DNA from 4 places in the Paenibacillus sp. FSL R7-0273 genome. Region 3 is predicted to be linked to each of the others. Evidence: riboswitches for the same ligand, from Rfam matches in the RefSeq annotation. Region 3 holds a riboswitch; each other region holds the start of a gene.
The links. A riboswitch is a leader RNA that binds a small molecule or an ion and turns the genes downstream of it on or off. The one in region 3 is predicted to bind cyclic di-AMP.
Positions count from the first base shown of each region.

Region 1: another riboswitch for cyclic di-AMP. It lies ahead of R70723_RS27840 (KamA family radical SAM protein); the one in region 3 lies ahead of R70723_RS00140 (resuscitation-promoting factor).
Region 2: another riboswitch for cyclic di-AMP. It lies ahead of R70723_RS02345 (hypothetical protein); the one in region 3 lies ahead of R70723_RS00140 (resuscitation-promoting factor).
Region 4: another riboswitch for cyclic di-AMP. It lies ahead of R70723_RS17030 (APC family permease); the one in region 3 lies ahead of R70723_RS00140 (resuscitation-promoting factor).

Region 1 covers NZ_CP009283.1:6,495,668-6,501,446, reverse strand. The annotation lists gene R70723_RS27850 (beta-galactosidase, LacZ type) at 1-1,035, shown strand, start outside; gene R70723_RS27845 (DUF6612 family protein) at 1,242-2,141, shown strand; gene R70723_RS27840 (KamA family radical SAM protein) at 2,216-3,379, opposite strand; cyclic di-AMP (ydaO/yuaA leader) riboswitch at 3,522-3,665, opposite strand; gene R70723_RS27835 (cysteine hydrolase family protein) at 3,816-4,307, shown strand; gene R70723_RS27830 (copper amine oxidase N-terminal domain-containing protein) at 4,463-5,599, shown strand; gene R70723_RS27825 (hypothetical protein) at 5,627-5,779, shown strand, end outside.
Region 2 covers NZ_CP009283.1:532,181-537,959, forward strand. The annotation lists gene R70723_RS02325 (ABC transporter permease) at 1-129, shown strand, start outside; gene R70723_RS02330 (hypothetical protein) at 161-355, shown strand; gene R70723_RS02335 (TraB/GumN family protein) at 463-1,698, shown strand; gene R70723_RS02340 (hypothetical protein) at 1,831-2,037, shown strand; cyclic di-AMP (ydaO/yuaA leader) riboswitch at 2,049-2,247, shown strand; gene R70723_RS02345 (hypothetical protein) at 2,355-2,774, shown strand; gene R70723_RS02350 (glutaredoxin family protein) at 2,900-3,139, opposite strand; gene ytxJ (bacillithiol system redox-active protein YtxJ) at 3,136-3,462, opposite strand; gene R70723_RS02360 (ThuA domain-containing protein) at 3,627-4,268, shown strand; gene R70723_RS02365 (CHAD domain-containing protein) at 4,389-5,300, opposite strand; gene R70723_RS02370 (lipoate--protein ligase family protein) at 5,527-5,779, shown strand, end outside.
Region 3 covers NZ_CP009283.1:28,149-33,927, forward strand. The annotation lists gene R70723_RS00130 (HD domain-containing protein) at 1-607, shown strand, start outside; gene R70723_RS00135 (TatD family hydrolase) at 662-1,432, shown strand; cyclic di-AMP (ydaO/yuaA leader) riboswitch at 1,631-1,859, shown strand; gene R70723_RS00140 (resuscitation-promoting factor) at 2,151-3,317, shown strand; gene rnmV (ribonuclease M5) at 3,474-4,025, shown strand; gene rsmA (16S rRNA (adenine(1518)-N(6)/adenine(1519)-N(6))-dimethyltransferase RsmA) at 4,022-4,906, shown strand; gene yabG (sporulation peptidase YabG) at 4,967-5,779, shown strand, end outside.
Region 4 covers NZ_CP009283.1:4,030,194-4,035,972, forward strand. The annotation lists gene R70723_RS17020 ((2Fe-2S)-binding protein) at 1-496, opposite strand, end outside; gene R70723_RS17025 (ABC transporter ATP-binding protein) at 533-1,339, opposite strand; gene R70723_RS17030 (APC family permease) at 1,528-3,345, opposite strand; cyclic di-AMP (ydaO/yuaA leader) riboswitch at 3,481-3,640, opposite strand; gene R70723_RS17035 (disulfide oxidoreductase) at 3,867-4,301, opposite strand; gene R70723_RS17040 (thioredoxin domain-containing protein) at 4,298-5,053, opposite strand; gene R70723_RS17045 (ATP-binding protein) at 5,147-5,779, opposite strand, start outside.

The sequences.
Region 1 (5,779 bases), 820 kb from region 3:
ATTGAGCTTCCGCATACGGAAGGGACTCCGGGCGAGTACAGCATCCAGGCTTCTCTGGTACTGAAGGAAGCTGAGCTGTGGGCCGAAGCAGGATATGAAATCGCCTTTGGCGAGCATATCTTCAATGTGGAGGCTGCGCAGGCTGAACTGCCTGCAGGCGCACTGAACGTAGTAGAAGGAGATGTGCAGATCGGCGTAATCGGCGAAGGCTTTACCGTAATCTTCTCCAAGCAGGTCGGATCGCTCGTGTCGCTGAACTATCACGGACATGAGATGATTGAGGCTCCTCCGGCGCCGCTTTTCTGGCGTGCAGCTACTGACAACGACAAGGGAACCCAGCTCGGATACCATGGCGGAGCCTGGTACGCTGCCAGTCTGGCCCGCAAATGCGTAGAGGGAAGCCTTGAGCAGGAGGAAGGCGCAGTAACGGTAAGCTTTGATTACCGGTTCAGCATTCATGAGGAGCTGGCGTTTAAGACAGCTTATACTGTGTACGGCAACGGAACGGTAAGAGTTCGTACGCGTTATTCCGGTGCTGCCGGACTTCCGGATGTGCCGATCGTAGCCTTATTCTTCAAGATGTCGGCTGACTATGAGCAGTCCGAGTGGTACGCAATGGGACCTGAGGAGAACTACATCGACCGTGCGTTCGGCGCCAGACTCGGTGTGTTCAGCCGCAAGGTACAGGAACTGCCGTCCCGCTATCTTGTACCGCAGGAATCAGGCAACCGCACGGGTGTCCGCCGCGTGAGTATTACCGATAAAGCAGGAGTCGGGCTGCAGATTACAGCTCCGGCAAGCGCTCCTGTAGAATGTACCTTGTCGCCATATACCGCATTCGAGCTGGAGCATGCCGCTCATCCGTTTGAGCTTCCGCAGGTTCACTACACTGTAGTAACTGTTGCCGGCAGACAAATGGGCGTCGGCGGTGACGACAGCTGGGGCGCACCGGTCCATCCGGAATACAGAATTCCTGCAGACCAGCCGCTGGAATATGAATTCTTCCTGTCCGGTTTGGGTTTGGGAGAGAATTAATGTAATGCTGTAGAAATGAAGCCGGCCCCGCTCTGATGGTATTCAGAGCGGGGCCGGCTTTTGATCATTTACAGGAAATTATCTCCATGATAGATTAATGGTGGGACAAGTGCCCATGGCAAATATACTATGATCGGATAGCCGGAGGGGCAGCCTTGGGAGAGGTTTGCTGTGGCGGGCATTGCAATCCGAGAGGGAGATTCGGGATGAAAAGGGTACTAAAAACAATCGGCACAAGTCTGGTAGCGGGGGTTGTGCTGCTGTCGGGAGCGGCTGAAGGGGTGTCCGGCTCTGATACAGTGTCGGCAGCGGCTGCCAAGGCTCCTGCGGCTAAAGCATTAACGGCCGATCAGGTGATCAGCAAGGTAACTGCAGCAGCAAAGACACTTAAGAATTTTCACATTGATGTGACCAAGAAACAGGATGTACAAAGCGGAGGCGTGAAGATCAGCAATACCAACACGCTCAATCTGGATATTAACCGCCTGCCTGCCTTTGCTGCAGCAGGAAGTGTAAAAGTCAGCCTGCTGGAGACTTCTTATGAGCTGTACGCAAATGATAAGGAGTCCTACTATCTGGTAGACGGCAGCGAGCTTATCGCAGATTCTGAAGGAGACTATGAAAGTAGTGAAGAGCTTAGCAATACTGATACTGTAACGGACGGCGACGGAGAGCCGATTGATCCTGAGGCGCAGTATTGGATTGACCTGGAGAAGGCAGAGTGGAATACCTTTTACTCCAAAGGCCAGTATGATCCTGCAGCCATGCTGGATTCCGTCAAAGCCTACAAAAAATCCATGAAAATAAGTACTGCCGGAACACAGACTGTTATGCAGTTTACACTGACTGATCCGGCGGCAGCTAAGGCGGTCATTACCTTATATGATCAGGAGAATCTTTGGGATGGGGAGACCCTGCAGCCGAAGAGTGTAACCTGGAAGGTATTCGTCAATACCAAGACATGGCAGACAGAGAAGCTGACTGTTGACCTGAGCTATGTATTAGCAGCTGACGGAGCGAAGGATACATACACTACCAAGATTGAAGCGAAATACTCCAAGAATAATAAGATCCCAGCAATTGTTAAACCGGCTGAGCTGGAGTAGAGCTTATAGCGGAAATATTGAACAGCCCCGGGATAATCCAATCTCCGGGGCTATCGTTGTTTTAATAGTGAGTCTTACTTCGCAATAACAGTCTCCTGTAACGCTGCATTACATGCAGTGACACCCGTACTTTTCTTCACAGGCTTGCTCCAGTATTGCTCATTCCCCGGCAGGTCATCGAACCATTCGGCATCCTCCGGGCAGTCGAGGATCATGAATTTTCCGTACTCCTGATCACGGGACTGATGGTATTTAAGATAGGCTTTGCCGTCTTCAATGGCCAGAATTTCGATTTTGCCGGAGGAGTGGCTCATGGAAAGCCTGACTCTTTTGCCGAGGCCTGAGGTTCGGGCTTTGGCTTCTTCGACGATCCGGTATACCTGCTCAAGCGGCAGGACGAATTCACGGTTGCCGGCGATCGGCCGGTTAATAAAGAAATAGTAGGGCGTGATTCCGGCCCAGGACAGGCGGTCCAGCAGCTCACCCAGAACAGCAGGGTCATCGTTAATGCCCTTAAGCACCGGAGTCTGATTGACGATAATTGCCCCGGCGTCATGCAGGGCTCTTACGGCCCGCTTGGCCTCAGGTGTGATTTCCCGCGGATGATTAATATGCGCCATAATATAAATTCGTTTTTCTACAGTAGAGTGGGTGCGGATCAGCTCCAGCAGCTCGGGGTCCTGGGAGATACGCATCGGATTGAATACCGGCAGCTTGGAGCCGAGGCGGATGATTTTAACATGCGGGATGGCCCGCAGGCTCTCAATGATGAAGCGCAGCTTGGTTGTCGAGAGGATCAGACTGTCGCCTCCGGTCAGCAGAACGTTGTTGATCTCCGGATGGGCGGCGATATACTCAATTCCGGCGGTGACATCGAAGGAGGCTTCTTTGACATCATTGCGGAACAGCCGTTTGCGGAAGCAATAGCGGCAGTAGGCCCCGCAGACCTCGGAGACAATCAGCAGGGCGGTAGTCCGGTACTTATGCTGGCAGCCCGGCACCACATAGTTGGCTTCCTCATCGGAGGCATCCCACTGCCCATACTCCATGAGCTCTCCCTCTCCGGGAACAACGAGCCTGCGGATCGGATCATCCGGGTCCTCCCAGTCTATCAGGGACAGATAGTAGTCGTTCGCCCGGAACACAAATTTGTCCGTGACCTCCTTGAGCCGGGCTCTTTCTGCTTCGGGCAGTATTTCCATTTTGTTAATGTCGGTTATGTATCGTACCTTTTGCACATGAATCTCTCCTTTGTTCTCAGAATGGCGAGACAATAGGGAGCCTTGATGTCAAAAGCCAAACTGTTAGCCAGCAGGGTCTCTAAAGAACACAAAAAGAGACCCTTAGCACAAGGGTCTCATGTTATTAGAAACATAAAAAAGCAGACCCATCCACTACTGACGAGGTTAGCTGACGGACTCGGGTAAGATGGTACCCTACATTGCTGATCTCAATGATTCGCCCCAATTGACTGGTTCCCCCGCTTTCCAGCTGGAAATGCTGGAAATTAAGCGTAGTTCAAGTATAACCTGCAAAGTTTGCTTAAGTCAAAGTTGTTGGCGTCAGCTGCAAGGCTATCTTTTTACAGTTTAGTTTTAATTAAACGTTATTTGGTATTCCGTCTGATTATGTTGTACGATATCGGCATATCTTTTTACAACAAGGAGGACCTTGATGAAGCTGGGTTATTTGATTATTGATATGCAGGAAATCTATGTGCGGGATTCGGTCGATCAGAAGACGCTGGACCGCGGCTGTGAATATATTAATTATGTCGCAGACATGCTCCGGGAGAAGGATCAGCTGGTCATTCACATTCAGGATATTGAGGGCATAGAGGAAGCTACCAGGGAACGCTACAATATCATTCCGGAAATTCAGGTGAAGGACAGTGATCTGAAGGTAACCAAGGAGCACTCTAATGCATTCTGGAAAACAGGGCTGGAGCAGCTGCTGAACGACCATGGTGTCGAGCTGCTGATCATCGCCGGCTTCTCGATGGAGCACTGCGTGCAGTTTACCTACAACGGGGCAAGCGAGCGGGGCTTCCGTCCGGTTCTGCTGCAAAATGGCGTTTTGAGCGCATACAGCGACGTAATCACTGCTGCCTCTAGAGACCGTAATCTGATCTCGTATCCGGTGATTCCATATTTGATTAACCAGTAGCATTGAACACCAACGACACCCTGTTTGTCTGCAGTAGCTCTGCGGAACGGAGGGGTGTTTTTTATTTGGAGAAAGCCTCTTGTATATTGAAACTTTTTCCATTTACGCTCGTCCAATAGTACAGAAGCTATTCTATTATAGGGGAGACTTACATAATGAAAAATTGGAAGCTGGCTGCCGGCATTCTGGCAGCGGCTATTGCTTTAAGTCCGGGAGCAGCATCTGCAGCCTCGGCCAGCGTTATTCAGCTGAATTACAAAGAGACCTCACTGGGCCGCAGCCAGGTAGTTACTTCTGGTACTACGCTTGTTCCGCTGCAGCAGCTGGCACAGACGATGGGCTACGCCCTTACCTGGAATCAGAGCACGAGGTCGGCTAAGCTGATCCGTCCCGGCCGCGAGGTTGCTTTGACTGCCGGTACTGTTAGCGCAACTGTAGACGGTACTGCAGCAAGCCTGACTAAGGCGCCGCATATTCTCAAAGGTAAAATCTATGTACCGCTGGTATCAGCAGTCAGTCTGCTGGGCGGCAAAACGGTTTATGACAAGGACAGCGGCAGCTTGAACATTGTGGATGAGCTACGTTATTCGGTTGCTTCGGCTCAAGGCAGAACCTACTGGGTGTCACAAAAGAACGGCAATGTCTTCTATAGTATCTCTGCTTCCGGAAAGCCGGTGCTGATCGGAGAACTGCCGTTTGCTGATCTGATTTATACCCATGGTCTTGAGGTTAAGAATGTAGGTAAGGGTACGGAGCTTCTGCTGCTCACCGATAACCATTATGCAATGTTCCAGGACATAAGCAACGGCTACCAGGCGCTGATTCAAGACGGCACAATTGTAAAGCAGATGGACTATCACTATAATATCAAGTCATACATAAAGGCTCCTCTGCTAAAAACCCCCCAGATCTACATGACCGATGGTGCCGGCGTACAGTACATTAATGCAGACGGCAGCCTGGGCAAGCTGTTTGATCTGGAAGCCATCACAGGCATAGAAGGACAATACACTATTGAATATGCGGCAAAGGATATTATCCTGGCACGATTCATGACAAACACACAGCTGTATGCCATTAATACTGCAAGCGGGACAGGCATCAATCTTAGTGCGCAACTGATCAGTGCCGGGGACCGTAAAGAGTGGGACCGGGCAGACGGATCGGATGATTTTTATCTTAGTAAAATGCTTGTCCTAAAGAAGCGGGAGGGGAATCTGATGACCTTCACTTATGCCACGCTGCCTGACGGAAAAGTGAAGACCGTGACGTATACAGTGGGTTCGCAATAAATCCGGCGCGGGTTAAGGAGGAGCGTAATGAGAAAAATGACTGCTGTAGCAAGCTGTCTGTGTATCTTTATGGTTGCTATTATAGCGGGATGCAGCAGCTTAGCTAAAGGAGCGCCCAAAGAGGTAGAATTAAAGCAGCTTAGCAGTGGGGCTAAAAGCTTTGTAGACCAGATCAAGGAT
Region 2 (5,779 bases), 500 kb from region 3:
ATTCTGCTGGTAACAACCTTTGCATTCGGCTGGCTGGCAGCGAAGATCTACCGCACAGGCGTACTGATGTACGGCAAGCGCCCAAGCATTAAAGAGATCAGAAAAGCAATGAAGGCCTACAAAATCTAATACAAAAATAAAAATAAGAGGAGCAATTACAATGATGAGTAAAAAAAATCAAAACTTCCTGTTTCTTGCAGTATGCGCGTTGAACATGATTATGTTCGGTCTGGTAATAGATACGAACGGTTCCCCAGTACGTGACTTCATACAAGGACTAACCGTAGGATTAAGTGCTGCAGCAGTGTTTGCAATGCTGTGGGGAATGGCCAAAGAGCGCAGAAGCAGAGCGTAACGCATCCCTTGTATTTGAATAACAAACTTTGTCATCCCTGTGTCTACTATCCTATATTTGCTTAATTATATTATGTTGACTATATGAAGCTAAAGGAGACAAGGTACATGAGAAACTGGAAACAAATGCTATTATCTCTTACCCTATCGGCAGGATTGCTTACCGCAACAGCAGCTCCGGCCATGGCCGCCCCGCAGCAGCCGGCAATAAAAGTGAACAATCAGGTCGTGGAATACAAGGCAGGCGCACCGGTCAACAATCAGGGCACTACGCTTGTTCCGCTTAGAGCTACGCTTGAAGCGATGGATGCCCAGCTGCAGAATGCGGCGGGCGACACAATCTATGCCATTGTTGACGGTAAGTCCGTTACTCTGAAAAGTAAGCTTACCGTAATTAACGGCGTGACCTACGCACCTATCCGGGTTCTAGGTGATGCCGCGGGTTACGAGGTCAGCTGGGATACGCAGACCCGTACGGTTGTTCTGAAGACCAAGACTACAGGCAGCGGAAGCCAGAGTGCTGTAAGTACGCAAGGCGGACGCGGCTTCATGTGGGAAGTCGAAAGCAACGGCAACACGGTGTATCTGGTCGGCTCCATGCATATTGCCGATGACAGCTTCTATCCGCTGAGCAAGGAATTTGAAGAGGCTTTTGCCGAGTCTGATTATCTTGGTGTAGAAATTGATATCAGCAAGGCGGCTGATGAGGCATCGCAGAAGCTGGTTCTGGAAATGGGGACGTATCAGGACGGCACGACGCTGAAGGATCATATCTCCGGCGAGACATATGCCAAGCTGGGTGAGGTGCTTAAGGAAGCAGGTGTTCAGGCCAATGCGCTGGACCAGTTCAAGCCTTGGGTGGCAGAAACGACACTCAGCAGCCTGAAAGCAGCGACGGCCGGCTACGAGGCTTCAGCCGGAATTGACTTGTACTTCATTCAGAAGGCGATTGAGCGGAAAATTCCGGTTGTGGAGCTGGAATCCTATGAATCCCAGCTGGGTATGTTCAACAACTTCTCCAAAGAGCTGCAGGAGGCTAATCTTCTCGCAGCAATAGAGAATTATGATGTGATTGATCAGAGTGTAGATATGATGGCCGAGATCTGGAAATCAGGCAATGATGAGCAGCTGCTGCAGCTGACCAACAGCTTTGCCGGAGACGCGGAATACTACAAGGCGATGCTGGTTGACCGCAACATCGGTATGGCTGACAAAATTGACGATTACCTTAAGAACGGCAAGAATGAAGAGTATTTCATTGTAGTCGGTGCGGCGCATTACCTGGGTGAGCATGGCATTATCAAGCTGCTCCAGGATAAGGGTTATACTGTGGTCCGGAAATAACATATCAGCAGGAAAAAAGGTGCCCATCCGGAGAGGATCGGCATCTTTTTCTTGATTAGCGGCAGCAGGACTTGCGAGGGGCTGGTGATCCGGCCGCCGATAGTGTACCCTTAGTACTAAGGAGTGGTAGTCTTGAACCTGAATGTAAAAACCCCGGTATTAGTTACCGGTTCCGCCCTGCTGATCGTAGCCAGCAGTCTGCTTCAGCCGGATGGCAGCACCCTGCTGGGTGCGTTACAGACCCTGCTGCTGGGTCTGGGAATCCTGGGCTGCCTGATGGCTGTCCTGCGGTTCGTAAAGAGCAGCAAGAAGAGCAGCGGTAAAGGGAAAAAGAGATAAAAGATAACTACATATGAAATCCGCTTAATTTCCGTAACGGAAAGCGGGGGAACCAACAACCGGAGGCTGCGGGCAAGCAGGCGGGGCCGGTTATGGGGTGAATCCTTGAGTCTGTGAGAAGCGCTGAAGCTTCCTGCAGAGGACAGGTAGGGCGACTCTCAACGCCCGAATCCGGCAGCTAACCTCGTAAGCGTATTGCAGAGAGGATCAGTATATTGTGACCGTTAACCGGACCGCAAAGGGAATCCTTTGCGGTTTTTTGCTGTTTTCTTATAGAAAAATTTAGATAAAGAAGTAAGAGGGAAGGGGAGACGAAAATGGAGATGGCAATGGACGCTCAGGAAGATTATATCCTCATTTGTGCGCCTACGAAGGCGGGAGAGCATTTTATTAAGCTGCTGATTGCGAAGGGGGCAAGGTTTGCGGGGCTTGCCAACAATCCGGCTGAGAAGCAGCGGCTGGCGGAGCTGGGGGTAGAGGTGATTTTTGAGGTGGACACCCGGCATCTGCATACCTGGCTCAGACCGCCGTTTCCGGTAGGCCGGATCTATCTGTTTGAGAGCAGTGTCGCATTATGCTGCCGTTATGTGCAGATGTGCCGGACCTGGACGACCGGGCCGATTTCCGTGATTACGACCTCCATGCGGCCAAGGCTGGTCTATAAAGGGCTTGGAGCCGACAATGTCATCTATAGCCACAGCGGGCATGTCAGCCATCTGGCGGCAGAGTGTGAATAAGGGGGCACTGGATGTAGCGGGCCAACCGTGTGCAGATTCTGCTATATGGTTTAACCATAAAAAAAGTATTCCCCGGGCTTCGGACCAGGGAATACTTTTTTTATGACACTGGGTACTAAAGGCTGTTATCTGGCAGCGGCGATCAGTTCCTCAAGCTCAGGAAGGTTGAAGCCCTTGACGGCCCGGTCACCGGATACCGTTACAGGAATGCCCATAAAACCAAGCTTTTCAACTTCCTCCTGATAGACGGCGCTTGCCATAATATCGCGTACTTCAAAAGGAATTCCCTGATTGGTCAGCAGCTGCTTAACCTGATTGCAGTCACTGCAGCCTGCAGTGGAGTAGACGATTACAGGCTGGCTCATTTATCAACGGCCTCCTTGATGGCAGAGCGGGTGATTTTCCAGTGGGAGGTGTTCCAGCTCACATCGCTGCCTTCCAGCAGAAAAATCTGCGGGGATTCATGCTTGATGCCGAACTCCTCGGCAATCTGATTGGAGACCGGACGGTCTTCAATGACATGGACAATGGCCGCCGGTGTATCCGAGCTTTGTACATAAGCCTGGAATTCCTCATGCGCCTTAGCGCTGATCGGGCAGGTAGTGCTGTGCTTGAAAAGCAGCTTTTTGCCGGGCTGGCCGACATAATTATGCAGTTCATCAGAAGTATGCAGCTGTTGAATAGACATTGTATATCACCCTCCTGTAATAAGAAATGAAACCTGTAAGGATGATTGTAACATAGTTCAAAATTAAAGCAAAAGCCGTTTGTAAAAACATGGAGGAAGTGCTAAGGTGAATGGGACGTAACATGAAATGAAACAGTTTAATGGATGGAGAGGTGTCATTATTCATGTCTGAATTGAAAGCCCTTGCAATCGGCAGCTATACAGCGGTAAAGTACCACCCGTTTGCCGGAGTCGATCAGGAGCTTCAGCAGATCCTGTCGCCGGAATTTACAGTCGATGCATCTGAGGATTTCGGGCTGCTGAACCCGCAGAGTCTTAAAGATTATTCCCTGGTGGTCTCTTATACGGAGTTCTCCGATCATAAAATCGCGCCTGCCCACAGCGGGGCACTGCTGGCTTATGTTGCCGGAGGCGGCGGCCTGCTGGTGGTTCATAACGGGATATCCATGCAGCGCAATCCGGAGCTCGGTGCAATGCTGGGCGGGCATTTTACCCATCATCCGGACTATACAGCCCTCGGGCTCAATATACCGGCAGCCGTGCGGGAGCATCCGATTGTGCAGGGAATTGATGATTTTGTGATTGAGGACGAGCCTTATTATTTCGATATGCACCCTTATTTTGAGACAACGGTGCTCGCAGAATATCTGCACGGCGGAGCGATGCGGCAGGCGGCCTGGTGCCATGAGTTCGGACTTGGCCGGGCGGTCTATCTGATGCCGGGTCATCATCTGCCGTCCTTCTCGGTTCAGCCGTTCCGCAAGCTGATCTCAAGAAGCGCGATGTGGGCGGGCAGGCTGATCTGACCCTAAGACCGGAGGAGGCGCTGCTGAAGCAGAGCGCTTCTTAGGGGGGCAGAACAAAAAGGCGGGAAGTCGCATGCCGGCATGCGCTTCCCGCCTTCGTTATATTTTGATAGAGCAAGCTTACTGTTCACCCGGCACGGCACGGGGCTTCCCGGCTACCGGTACAACCTCGTTATGATATAGCGCTTCCAGCACCTCATTCTTAAGACTGTCTGTGAAGGCGCTCCAGGTCTTTTTGCCGACGCCCAGCTCATCACGCCCTATAGACTGTAAAGTGTCCAGCCAGACCCGCTTATCGTTAATGATGCCAAGCTGCTCCTGGATGCTCTTGTAATATTCCTCATGGGTATGAAATTTCTGATTAAGTGCAAAACCAGCGGCATTTGCCGTATAACGCAGCTCCTTGGCGGCAATTCTCAGGTCGTGCAGCGCTTCAAAAGCCTCGGCAGATTCCGCCTCTGGCCCCTTAAACAGCGCCTTGCAGGTTTTTTTCTGCTGATCGAAGGCAACCTCCAGCTCGCGCATCACCACATTAGCATCCTTTTTCAGGGTAAGGGACTCAAGCGGTCCGGCAAGAAAAGCCTCCCAGAGCTGGTCCAGCTCCTTCCCGGCAAGCTGCGGAAGCTCGGCCTCCAGCTTTTTGCGGTATTTTTTGCGCTGGTCCTTCTGATGCTTAATGACGGCTTTCAGCAGTGCGGCTGTCTTGTCGTCGCCGTCTTTTTTGGCTATTTGCCGCCGTTCCTTGAAGGATTCAATCAGTACATCGGCATCCCGGACCTTCCCGAGGCGCTTTTGGGCTTTTTTGAACCGGGTGTACAGCTCTCCGGCGGCAGAATGATCCGGATCCAGTATGGACAGCAGGGTAAGCAGCTTACGGCTGTTCACTCTCGACTGATGAATATTCTCCTCACCGAAGCCTTTCAGCGCATCCTTGCTGTAATCGCGGAAATTGACATAGAGCTTAATCATGGCCTGTTCCCATTGCCTTGTTTTGCTGATTTGCCTGTCCTTTGTCAGCTGTTCTGTGGTCATGCGGCATCACTCCTATACGTTGTGTACTGCTGTTGCATGAACGATTCTTCCCTAATCTAAGGATAACGGTTGCCGGAGCTGATTTCAAATGACTTTGCCTGTCTTTTTTAGGCATGGAGGAGGGGATGGGTTACAATAGAACGAAATCCGTTATAACCGAAAAAGGGCAGCAGGCCGCGGTACGTGCCGTTTATTACATAACATCCGGGGAAGAAGGGGATTATAAGTGGTTGACTATAAAGATTCGGGGTTGCTGGACAACCTGTTTGAAGGGCAGGAGCAGAAATCGGTAAGTGTGCTTCCTGCGAAAATGGTGCTGTTTGAGCACTTGGCTGAAGACCTGACGGCTGCGGAGGTGGAAGATATGCTGCTTCCGTTCGCGTTCGAGGAAGCGCTGTGCCGTGACATCGGCGCCGGGCTGGTCCCGCCGTGCCTCCACCTCTGGAGCCATCCCGGAGGCGTGGCGCTGGGACTGCGGG
Region 3 (5,779 bases):
GTACTGGCAGGTCTATTTTCATCCGGTGACCCGCAGCTCGGAGATTATTTTGCGGCAGATCCTGCGCAGAGCCAAGGAGCTCTTCCAGTCAGGATATTCCTTCGGCTTCATGATTGAACCGCTAAGTGACTTATTCAGAAGCGAGGTAACCGTGCAGCAGTACCTGCTGCTGGATGAAGCGATGATACAGACCGCCTTTATGCAGTGGACCCTTGAGCAGGATGAGCTGCTAAGCGACTTGTGCAGCCGTTTTATACATCGTAAACTGTATAAATATGTACAGACCGACAATCTGGATACCGAGACAATTGACGAAATCCGCCGCAGCTTTGCCGCAGCCGGGCTGAATGCAGAATATGACCTGGAAATTGATTTTCCGACAGATCTCCCCTATGATGTATTCCGGCCGGGTGATGCTTTTGACAGCAAACAGATTCTGCTGCTTGACCGCCATGACAGGCTGAAGGAAATCTCCGAGGTCTCTGATATTGTCCGCTCTATAAGCGGGATTCACCGCGGCAGGTATCATCTCTATTTCCCGCAGGATAAGCTGCAGAAAGCTCTTTCACAGCTGCCGCCCTCCATCGCTGAGATTTTTGCAAAATAATACAAAAAAAGTTGGTATTCATCATAGAAATAAGGACAGAAAGGAAGCTGCATGATGCGCTTATTTGACACACACACCCATCTGGATGCTCCGCAATTCGACGAGGACCGCGAGGAGGTTATCGCCCGGGCGAGAGAGGCCGGAGTGACGAAGATGATTAATATCGGCTTCAACCGGGAGACGATCCCGACCACCATGAAGCTGGCAGAGACCTATGATTATATTTATGCAGCCGTCGGCTGGCATCCGGTCGATGCGATTGACATGAAGGACGGGGATCTGGAATGGATCGCTTCGCTCTGCAGTCACCCCAAGGTAGTGGCCATCGGGGAAATCGGGCTGGATTATTACTGGGATACTTCCCCGAAAGAAGTGCAGCATGAGGTGCTCCGTAAGCAAATCGGGCTGGCCCGCGAGCTGAACATGCCAATCTGTATCCATAACCGTGACGCCCATGAGGATGTCGTCCGGATTCTGCGGGAGGAGAAGGCCAATGAAGTGGGCGGTGTTATGCATTCCTTCTCCGGAAGCTGGGAAACGGCAAAAATGTGTCTTGATCTAGGCTTCCATCTGGGCTTCGGCGGACCGGTCACGTTTAAGAATGCCAGGGTGCCAAAAGAGGTGCTGGCTAAGACTCCGCTGGACCGGCTGCTGATCGAAACAGACTCCCCGTATCTGACTCCGCACCCCTTCAGAGGCAAGCGGAATGAAAGCAGTTATGTAAAATTAGTTGCAGAAGCAGCGGCGGAAATAAAAGGGATTGATTTACAGGAATTAGCGGAAATTACGTATGCGAACGCACTGGAACGATTTGGGATTGTTTGAAATCCGGAGAAAAACAGGTGAAAAAAGAAGTATAAGCGATATATTAAATCTTTTTAATCTTAAAATGGCCGAATATTACAATATTTTAATCATTTTTTTGCGTAAACGTGGTTGAACCGTCCTTTACAACATGCATCAAAACAGGATATCATCTTTTCAGTGCAGTGAGCTGTTGTTACTGTGACAGTCACTGAATCATGAATCGTCTCGCTGAGTCTCCGTATGGAGAACGGGGGAACCAATAATGCACTGCCGCATGGGCGTACATAGAGTACAACAGAGAAATGCCGCAGACTTTATTTGATTTCTTCACGTGGTCTTTGGGGTGAATTTGAGGGCAACCGCCGTGAGCGGGTGACCTGAGATAGGGCGTCTCTCTTATGCCCGAACCCGACAGCTAACCCCGTAAGCGCAAGTAAGAGAGGAAACCTCGTGCATACACATTCCCGCGTATCTTAACACCCGGAGAAGCCACGAAAGAGTCCTCTATAGAACTCTTTTGGGCTTTTTTTGTTATGAATAACGCGGATGTACCCAGCATACTGTTATATAACAGGTTCTGGGAGTCTTTATGCCGGGCAGGCGATCCATGAGCAGGAAACGCTGAAGTTATGCGGGCGTATCCTGTTGCAATCTCAAACTTAGTTTCGTCAGATATGATTCAGTCAACTTTGATATACTATTTGGACGACGGGGCTATGTAAGGAGGATGGAGAGAATGGGCGTATTCCAACCAGAAGTATCCCATGATTCGCAATCATCCAGCAGGTCTTTCGCATTACGGTTAAAGCAAGTGAATCCCCGCGTACTTTCGCTTGCAGGTGCGGTATCGATTGTTATCGCGCTGTTAATTATGCTCTACGTATACGGTCAGGGAAATAAAGTAATTAACTTAGTAATAGACGGAGAAGTGCGTACGCTCGAAACGCGTGAAGCACTGCTCAGCGACGTGCTGGCCAAGGAGCAGATTACGCTGACGCCGCATGACGTAGTATCTATAGGCCTTACCGCTGAAATACAGGATGGCGACCGTGTTACCATTACCCGTGCCCAGAAGCTTACGCTTACTGCAGACGGCGCGACCAAGACGCTTTATACCACCGAGGACTCACTCGGAGATGCCATTACCAAGCTGGGCTACAGCATGGACGGCGACGACAAGATTTTCCCTTCGCTAGATACCGCAGTGACACCTGACATGAAAGTCAAGATTGTCCGTATTACCAAGCAAACGGTACAGCAGACAGTAAGCTTGCCCTTCAAGGTCATCAAAACCGCAGATCCTTCCCTGTATAAGGGAGACGTAAGAGTTGCACAGGCAGGCAAGCCGGGTGCCATCATCCAGCATTACCAGAAGATCTATCAGGATGGTGAGCTGGTCTCCAAGACCATGATCGGCAAGGAAGTGCAGACCGTTACCAAAGACAAGATTATTGCCGTTGGTACCAAGAAGCTTCCGACACCTGTTGTTGCTGCAGCGACAACCACTACGAAAACCAAGTCAACTACCTCCAGCTCAGCTAAAAAAGTAGCGGCAACAACCAACGTCGTGCACAAGGCAGGCGTAGATTTCCAGTATAAGAAAATGATTAAAAATGTATCGATGACTGCATATTCTTCTGAAGAGCCAGGCATTGGAACCAAAACGGCTTCCGGAACACGCGTAACTGAAGGCCGTACTATTGCTGTTGATCCAAATGTTATTCCTATCGGCTGGTGGGTGTACATTGAGGGATTGGGATTCCGCCGTGCAGAGGATACAGGCGGTGCCATTAAAGGCAATAAGATCGATGTTTACTACGATTCACTGAGCCACGCCCGTAATTTCGGACGCAAATCCCGGACAGTCTATGTGATTGGACCCGTGAAGCCGGAACTGAATTAAGGCGGCAGTCTTTTGCAAATTAACGGTTTATACGATATAGTGAGGGTAGCACTTTATGAACGGGCTAGCTCATCACTTATACATTCTTTAGCCAAAAAGAAGGGGAGCGAATCCTCTTCTTTTTGTGTTTCTGCTGTAAGCGAAGGGAGCTTAACAATGATTAAAGAACTGATTGTAGTCGAGGGCAAAAGCGACACGGTTGCCGTCAAGCGGGCGGTAGAGGCCGATACGATAGAGACGGGCGGCTCTGCGGTGGACCGCAGGGTCATTGCCAAAATTGCGCTGGCCATGGAGCGCAGAGGGATTATTATCCTAACTGATCCCGACCATGCCGGTGAGCGCATACGCAAGATTGTTTCGTCCAAGGTGCCGGGCTGCAAGCATGCTTTTATTCCGGAGAAGGACGCAACCCGAAAGGGCGATATTGGAGTGGAGAATGCTTCACCAGAGGCGATACGCCATGCGCTTGCCAATGTGCACACCTCCTTTGAGGGAGCGCCTGCGCTAATCGGGCTGGACGAGCTTATGGCTGCAGGGATGCTGGTACACCCGAGAGCGGCAGAGCGGAGAATGGCGCTTGGCAATGTACTTGGCATTGGCTACTGTAACGGCAAGCAGCTGTTTAAGCGGCTGGCCATGTTCGGGATCACCCCGGAAGAGTTTCAAACGGCTCTCAAGCAAATTGATCAGGGAGGCAACATTACATGAGCGGACATGACCATATCTCGTCCCCGACAAGGACGAAGGAAATTATTCAGCGGTACGGATTTTCATTTAAAAAAAGCCTGGGCCAGAACTTTCTGGTTGACCAGAACATTCTGGACAAGATAGTCGGCGCAGCCGGACTCAGCTCAGCTTCAGGTGCCCTTGAGATCGGGCCTGGCATCGGGGCGCTGACAGAACGGCTGGCCCTTGAGGCAGGCGCAGTTACAGCGGTGGAAATCGACCGCAGGCTGATCCCGATTCTGCGGGATGTGCTGGCGGCATATCCTCATGTTAAAGTCCGCAATGATGATGTATTAAAGGTGAATCTGCAGGAGCTGTTCGCTGAGGATTTTGCCGGAGTGGACAAGGTAAGCGTTGTTGCCAATCTGCCTTATTATGTGACAACACCTATACTTATGAAGCTGCTGGAGGAGAAGCTGCCGCTTGATAATATCGTCGTTATGATCCAGAAGGAGGTAGCCGAGCGTATGGTAGCCTCACCGGGCGGCAAGGAATACGGCAGCCTCAGCATTGCAGTCCAATACTACAGCGAGCCGGAGCTGGTCTGTATCGTGCCCCGCACTGTGTTTATTCCGCAGCCTAATGTTGAATCTGCGGTTATCCGGCTGAAGGTGCGTGAGCGGCCTCCTGTGGAGGTAGCCGATGAGAAGCATTTCTTCGATGTGGTGCAAGCCGCCTTTACGCAGCGCCGCAAGACCATTGCCAACAACCTTAAGGCCCGCTTCTTTCCGGGAGAGGGGCGGGAGCGTCTGGAGGCGCTGCTGGCTGAAGCAGGAATTGATCCGGTGCGCCGCGGCGAGACGCTGAGTATTGCCGAGTATGCGCGGCTGAGTGAGGTATTGCTGGCTGCCGGTGTTAAATAGCGCCCTTTTATGAACCAACAGCGGCCTTTGCCCATACGATGGGGTAGAGGTGGTGTTGTAATGAATTTAGGAGACTTGGTCGTTCGTAAATCATATGGCGGAGATGTGACCTTCCGGGTAGAAAATATAGTGCAGAATGCAGCTGTTATCAAGGGGACTGAGTTCCGCCTGCTGGCGGATTCCCCTCTGGATGATCTGGTGCAGGTGCCGCCTACCCGGATTACCGAGCGCGGGCAGCAGGCTCAGATTAAGGCTACAGAGTCCCTTAGCAAGCTGCGCAGGGACCGCCAGGAGCAGAGCGAGCGCAGCGGCGAGAGTGCGGCCGGAGGTTGGGCGCAGGCCCCTAAGGAAGCAGCGTATTTTGAAGTGCCGGGCAAGGTGCTGCACCTGGACGGGGACCCGCTCTATCTGCGGAAAAGCCTGAGCCTCTACGAGCAGCTGCGGATTCCGGCGGAAGGGCATCACGTGCATGAATCCAAAATGGCGGATACGCTGTACCGGCTGCTTCCGCGTGTCCGTCCGGACATCGTGGTTATCACAGGCCATGACGGTGTGCTTAAGCAAACCCATACTTATGATCTTTACAGCCTGAACAGCTACAAAAATTCACAGCATTTTGTAGCGGCAATTCAGGCCGCCCGGGAGTATGAGCGTAATTTTGATGCGCTTACGATTGTAGCCGGAGCCTGCCAGTCCCACTTTGAAGCGCTGCTTGGCACTGGAGCCAACTTTGCCAGCTCGCCGGGGAGAATCCTGATCCATGCGCTGGACCCGGTCTATGTTGCAGCCAAGGCTGCTTTTACCTCGGTCCGTGAGACAGTGAACCTGGGAGATGTGCTGAATCACACCATTAGCGGAAGCAAGGGGATGGGC
Region 4 (5,779 bases), 3.3 Mb from region 3:
TGGGCAGCTGTCCCCAGATTTCGCCCCCGGCCAGACCGGTGACACGGGACAGCATGGTTAGCAGCGGGGCAGCCGTATCCCGGTAGAACTGGCTCAGCTGCTCATTACGCCACTCTGTCCGCTGCCCTGCTTCGGCCGGAGCCGGCTCAAAAGACCAGTCCTCCAGAGAGAAGGCGACACGCCAGTACCCCTGGGACGGAATGAGATGCACGGACAGTGCAGACAGACTGATTACAGGAACTGAAGAATATACAGTGAGCGCGTATTGGACTGCAAGAGCCACATTACCGAAAGCTCCGGCAAAATACGTTGCTGCCACCTTATCATCCAGACCTTTAATCAGCGGCCTGTAGCATTCAACAAAAGCGCTCATTCCGGCTTCATCAGCCATCTCCCCGGCATTAAAGGAATACACGGTGCCTTCAGGTATGCCGGGATGCAAATCAAACTTGCTGCTGAAGTCCTTTATCTGTTCCTGCTGCTGTGCTTCTGTCATCTCATTTCCTCCTCCTGTTGCTTCCCTTAAACCTGCTTACAAACCGGCAGCCTTGTAAGCCGCCAGCTCATACGGCAGGCACAGCGGCACACCGGTCCGCGGATCGGCAACGATGTCACATTCAATCCCGAACACCTTGCGGAGCACTTCCGGTGTCATAACCTCAGCAGGAGCCCCTTCACTGATGACCGTGCCTGCTTTGATCGCCACCATATGCTGGGCATAACGGGAAGCATGGTTAAGATCATGCACGACCATAATAATGGTCCGTCCTTCCTCCTGGTTCAGCTTCTGCAGGAGCTGCAGCACTTCCAGCTGATGGGCCATATCGAGGAACGTGGTCGGCTCGTCCAGGAACAGGATTTCCGTCTGCTGGGCCAGAGCCATAGCGATCCAGGCGCGCTGGCGCTGGCCGCCGGAGAGACGGTCGATCGGCCGGTTATGGAATTCCTCCATGCCGGTTACTTGAATGGCATTAGCAATGATATCACGGTCTTCAGGCGTCATTGTGCCGAAGCCCTTCTGATGCGGATAACGTCCGTAGCTGACCAGCTCGGATACAGTCAGACCGTCCGGTGCGGTCGGGTTCTGCGGCAGGATCGCCAGCTGGCGGGCGACTTCCTTGGTTGACAGTGTATGGATAGATTTACCGTCCAGCATGACACTTCCGCTCTTCGGCTTCATAATCCGGGCCATTGTTTTAAGGATTGTGGATTTACCGGAGCCGTTAGCACCGACCAGAGCGGTGATTTTCCCTGTCGGCAGTGACAGGTTCAGCTCCTTCACAATGGTTGCTTCCGCGTACCCGATACTTAGCTGCTCTGTGTTCAAACGTTCTGACATAATCCCACTCCTTAAATATTTATGTATAGTTGTATTTTGTATTAGTCCGGTTCAATTGAAATTCTTTATCACTCAACTGATATTCTTTCTCATTTATCATTATCGCAAATATCTGAAAGTTGTACAAGAGTTCACACAAAAAGGCTGCCCCGTTATTAACGGAAGCAGCCGATGCTTGAATTACCTGTCTATTTGTGCAAATGATAGGGCACTGTTGCCACTACAATATCCTTCTGATTCATCAGGTAAGAGCGGATGAACAGGCTGGTCTGATTATGGAGGACGGCCTGCCACCAGTGCTTCGTAATAAACTGCGGAATCAGCACTGTAATATGGTCTGTAGCAGCAGTCTTCCACTCTATGGTATCAATAAACTTCACCAGCGGACGGATGATGCTCCGGTACCGGGAACGGAGAACGATCAGGCGCACGCCCGGATTCCATTCCTCCCACTTCTGCTCCATCTTGTGGATCTCTTCTTCATCAAACCCAACATATACAGCCACCACATTATCCGTCAGGGACTTGGCATAGCTGATCGAATGCAGTACAGCGCGCGTCACACCCGCCACAGGAACGACTACTGTGCTGCCTTTAATACAGGGCTTGTCGGTTGCCGGACAAATCCGCAGCTGATCCGCAGTATTGAGGTAATGGCGGTGAATCCGGTGAAAGACAAACATAACCACCGGCAGGAAGATGAACGCCATCCATACACTGGAGAATTTCGTAATAATAAAGATCAGGGTGATCGTAAGTGTGGTCAGCATACCGACCGTGTTAACCGCAAACTTATTCTGCCAGCCCTTGGGTCTTGTTTTGAACCAGTGGACCATCATGCCGAGCTGGGACAGCGTGAACGGAATGAATACGCCGACTGCATACAGCGGAATCAGACCTTCAGTATTTCCGTGAAAAGCGGCTACCAGCACTGCCGACAGGACGCCGAGAAAAATAATCCCGTTAGAGAAGCCCAGCCGGTCTCCGCGCACCATAAACGCATGCGGCAGATATTTGTCTTTGGCAAACATAAAGGCCAGCAGCGGGAACGCCGAATAAGCCGTATTTGCAGCCAGGAATAGGATGACAGCTGTAACCCCTTGAATGAAGAAGTACAAACCGCCGCGGCCAAAGGTTGATTCCGCAATTTGTGACACTACTGTGGCTTTTTCATCCGGGGTAACCCCATACCAGTAAGCCAGAAGGGTAATACCTGTGAACATCAGACCGAGGATAAGCCCCATCATCATCAGCGTTTTGGCAGCATTTTTTTCCGCAGGAGCCTTGAAGTTCGGGATGGCATTGGATACCGCCTCTACCCCGGTGAGGGCTGAGCAGCCGGAGCTGAAGGCCTTCAATAGCAGGAACAGGCTGACATTGGACACGGCCGAGCCGATTTCAGGAACGCTGGCATGGGCGCCGCCGGTCAAATATTTGAACACCCCGGCACCGATCAGAAAGAAGATCGAAACGACAAATAAATATACCGGGATTGCGATAAAAGAGGCCGATTCCGTAACCCCGCGCAGATTGACGATCGTTAGCAGCAAAATGACGGATACAGCAATAAGTACAGTATGATCATGCAAGGCTGGAAAAGCGGATGTGATCGCGTCCGTGCCCGCCGAGGCGCTGACGGCAACCGTAAGAATATAATCGACCAGCAGCGAGCCGCCTGCTAACAGGCCGGTGGGGACACCGAGATTGCTTTTAGCTACAATATAGGCCCCGCCGCCCTGCGGATAAGCAAAGATCGTCTGCCGGTAGGATAAAATGAGGATGGCCAGCAGGCCCAGTACGGCAAGCGCGATTGGCAGTGAGTACCAGATGGCCGTGAAGCCTGCAGCCACCAGCACCAGGAGAATTTGTTCCGTTCCGTAGGCTACTGACGAGAGCGCATCAGAAGACAGGACAGCCAGCGCTTTCACCTTGGATAGCTTTTCCTGATCGAGCTCATTGGATTTCATCGGACGCCCGATCAATAGCCGCTTTACCTTGCTTACCATTGTTGTAACAGTTCCTCTCTTTGTTAGTTGAACCGGTTATACCGTGCGCTGTTTTCATCGCTTTCATAGGTGGATTTTCATAAATGCAGGCAAAAAAATAAGCCTACGGAAATGATCCGCATGCTTATGGCATGGTCATTATCCCACCTTTGCTTACGAGGTTAGCTGGCGGATTCGGGCTGTGGAAAGCCCTACGGCTGCAGGCTTTTGAGCCTGCTTCCGATTCACCCCGTCGGCCTTGCGGCCAAGTATGGTTCCCCCGATTTCCCTGCGGAAAATTCAGCGCATATTCAACTTCTCACAAGGCTTAATGATAGTCTACAAATCATTTCCAGTAAAGCTGTGAAACAAATGAAAAGACATGAAAAAACATCCAAAACCCGCAATTCCAAGATCGGGGATGAAGAGATCTTTCATTCTCTTGCATTATCCCTTTGTACCTTGGTTTTAGCGTGTTTTGGATGTTAATTGTGACAAAAAAATCAGGAATGATCAGCGTTTAAAGCCCGCCTGCCGGCAGCTTATTCTGCGTCGGTTTCCTTGCGCCCTGTCCAGAGCAGAACTGTAATCAGAACAAAGGCGGTCAAGGCCATCAGCGGAATGGTGATGAAGCCGAGAAGATTAATATAATCCTCATTGCAGGGAACGCCTATCGTACACGGAAGCACCTTGCTCAGTGCAGGAATCTTTTGCTCCGCATAGTGATAGATGGAGATGCTTCCGCCAATGATGCTCAGCGGCAATACGTAGGGGATAATTTTTTTATCCCCCCGGTATGTGGCAATTCCCAGCAGAAACAGCTGCGGATACATGAAGATACGCTGGAACCAGCATAGCTTGCAGGGCTCGAACTTCAAAACTTCGCTCAGGTATAGGCTTCCGGCCACAGCAATGATGGATACAAACCAGGCCAGATACAGACAATGTCGCCGGCAAAAGGCAGTAAAGCTTGTCACTCGGCACTCACCGCTTTGGACGCGGCTTGAATCTGGGCGTCAATCGCCTCCATATTGAACGGCTCATCGACCATTACCCCGTTCACAAACAGCGATGGCGTAGAGGATACACCGGATGCTGTTGCCAGCTGAATTTCACTGTCGATCTGACTCTTGTAGGTCTTCTCTTCAATATCCTTGCGGAGCAGATCATAATCAATCTGCAGATTCTCCTTCTGTGCCAGCTCAACCAGGAAATCGGCTGTAGCCCATTCCTTGTTCTCATCGCCTTGATTCGCATAAATTGCATCATAGTACTTCCAGAAGGCATCGCTGTTCTGATTATACACAGACAATGCTGCAAGGGCAGCCGTTGTGGAATCAGGCCCGAGGAAAGCCAGGTTTACAAAATACAGGGCTGCCTTGTCCTGATTGACATATTCCTGCACCAGCTGCGGTTTGATTACACCTGCGAACTGGGCGCAGGCTGGACATTTATAATCGCCGAACTCGACGATTTTGACCGGAGCATCCTCACTGCCGAGTCTTGTCAGAGTGCTGTAATTGAATTCAACAGGCTCAGCTGCTGTGCCTGCTGTAGAGCTGTCTTTGTTCGCCAGCATGAATAGCCCGGCAAAAATAACCGCCACCAGCACGATCGTAGCAACAATCACTATCAGTGTTTTCTTCTTCTGCTTCTCCATTTGCGCTACAAGCTGCTCATTTTTGCTTTTTGCAGGAAGTGCAGCGCTTTTGCGTTTGTTTTTGCCCAAGTGAGAGTTCCTTTCTGTCCTGAGGACCGCTTAAATATGAATCATATAATTTAAAATTATATAATTAAAGTTCTCACTTTGGCAAACCCGGGCTTACACAGCCTCCGTATTCAGCTCCAGGGAGACCGTCTCTTCGAAGTCCTGAGACTGCTCAGGCTCCGTCACTGCGGACTCAAGCTTCAGGCTGAAGACAACCTCCGTCCCGCTGCCCGGCTCGGAATACATAATAATCCGTCCGTTCATCAGCTCCACCAGCTTTCTGCTGATGGCAAGACCCAGACCGGTTCCGGGATAGAGCCGGTTATACGAGGCATCCAGCTGGGTAAAGGGCTGAAACAACAAGGGCAGCTTGTCAGCAGGAATGCCTATACCGGTGTCCTTGATCCGGAAGGTATATTCTCCCTCGATTCCCTGCGAACGGCTGAATCCGACATGCACCGCCACCTCACCCGCCGGTGTGAATTTGACTGCATTGCCGATCAGATTCACCAGAATCTGGCGGATTCTCAGGCTGTCTCCTTTTACATAATCAGGGACATTTCCATCCACATTCATCCGGAGCTGCAGCCCCTTCTCCTTGGCCGCGGCCTCGAACAGCCCGGAGCATTCCGCAAGCAAGCCCTGCAGGGGAAATGCTTCACTGCACAGCTGCAGACCATCCGAATCCAGCCTGGAAAAGTCCAGTACATCATTGATGACATTCAGCAGCGCCTGACTGCTGTTAAA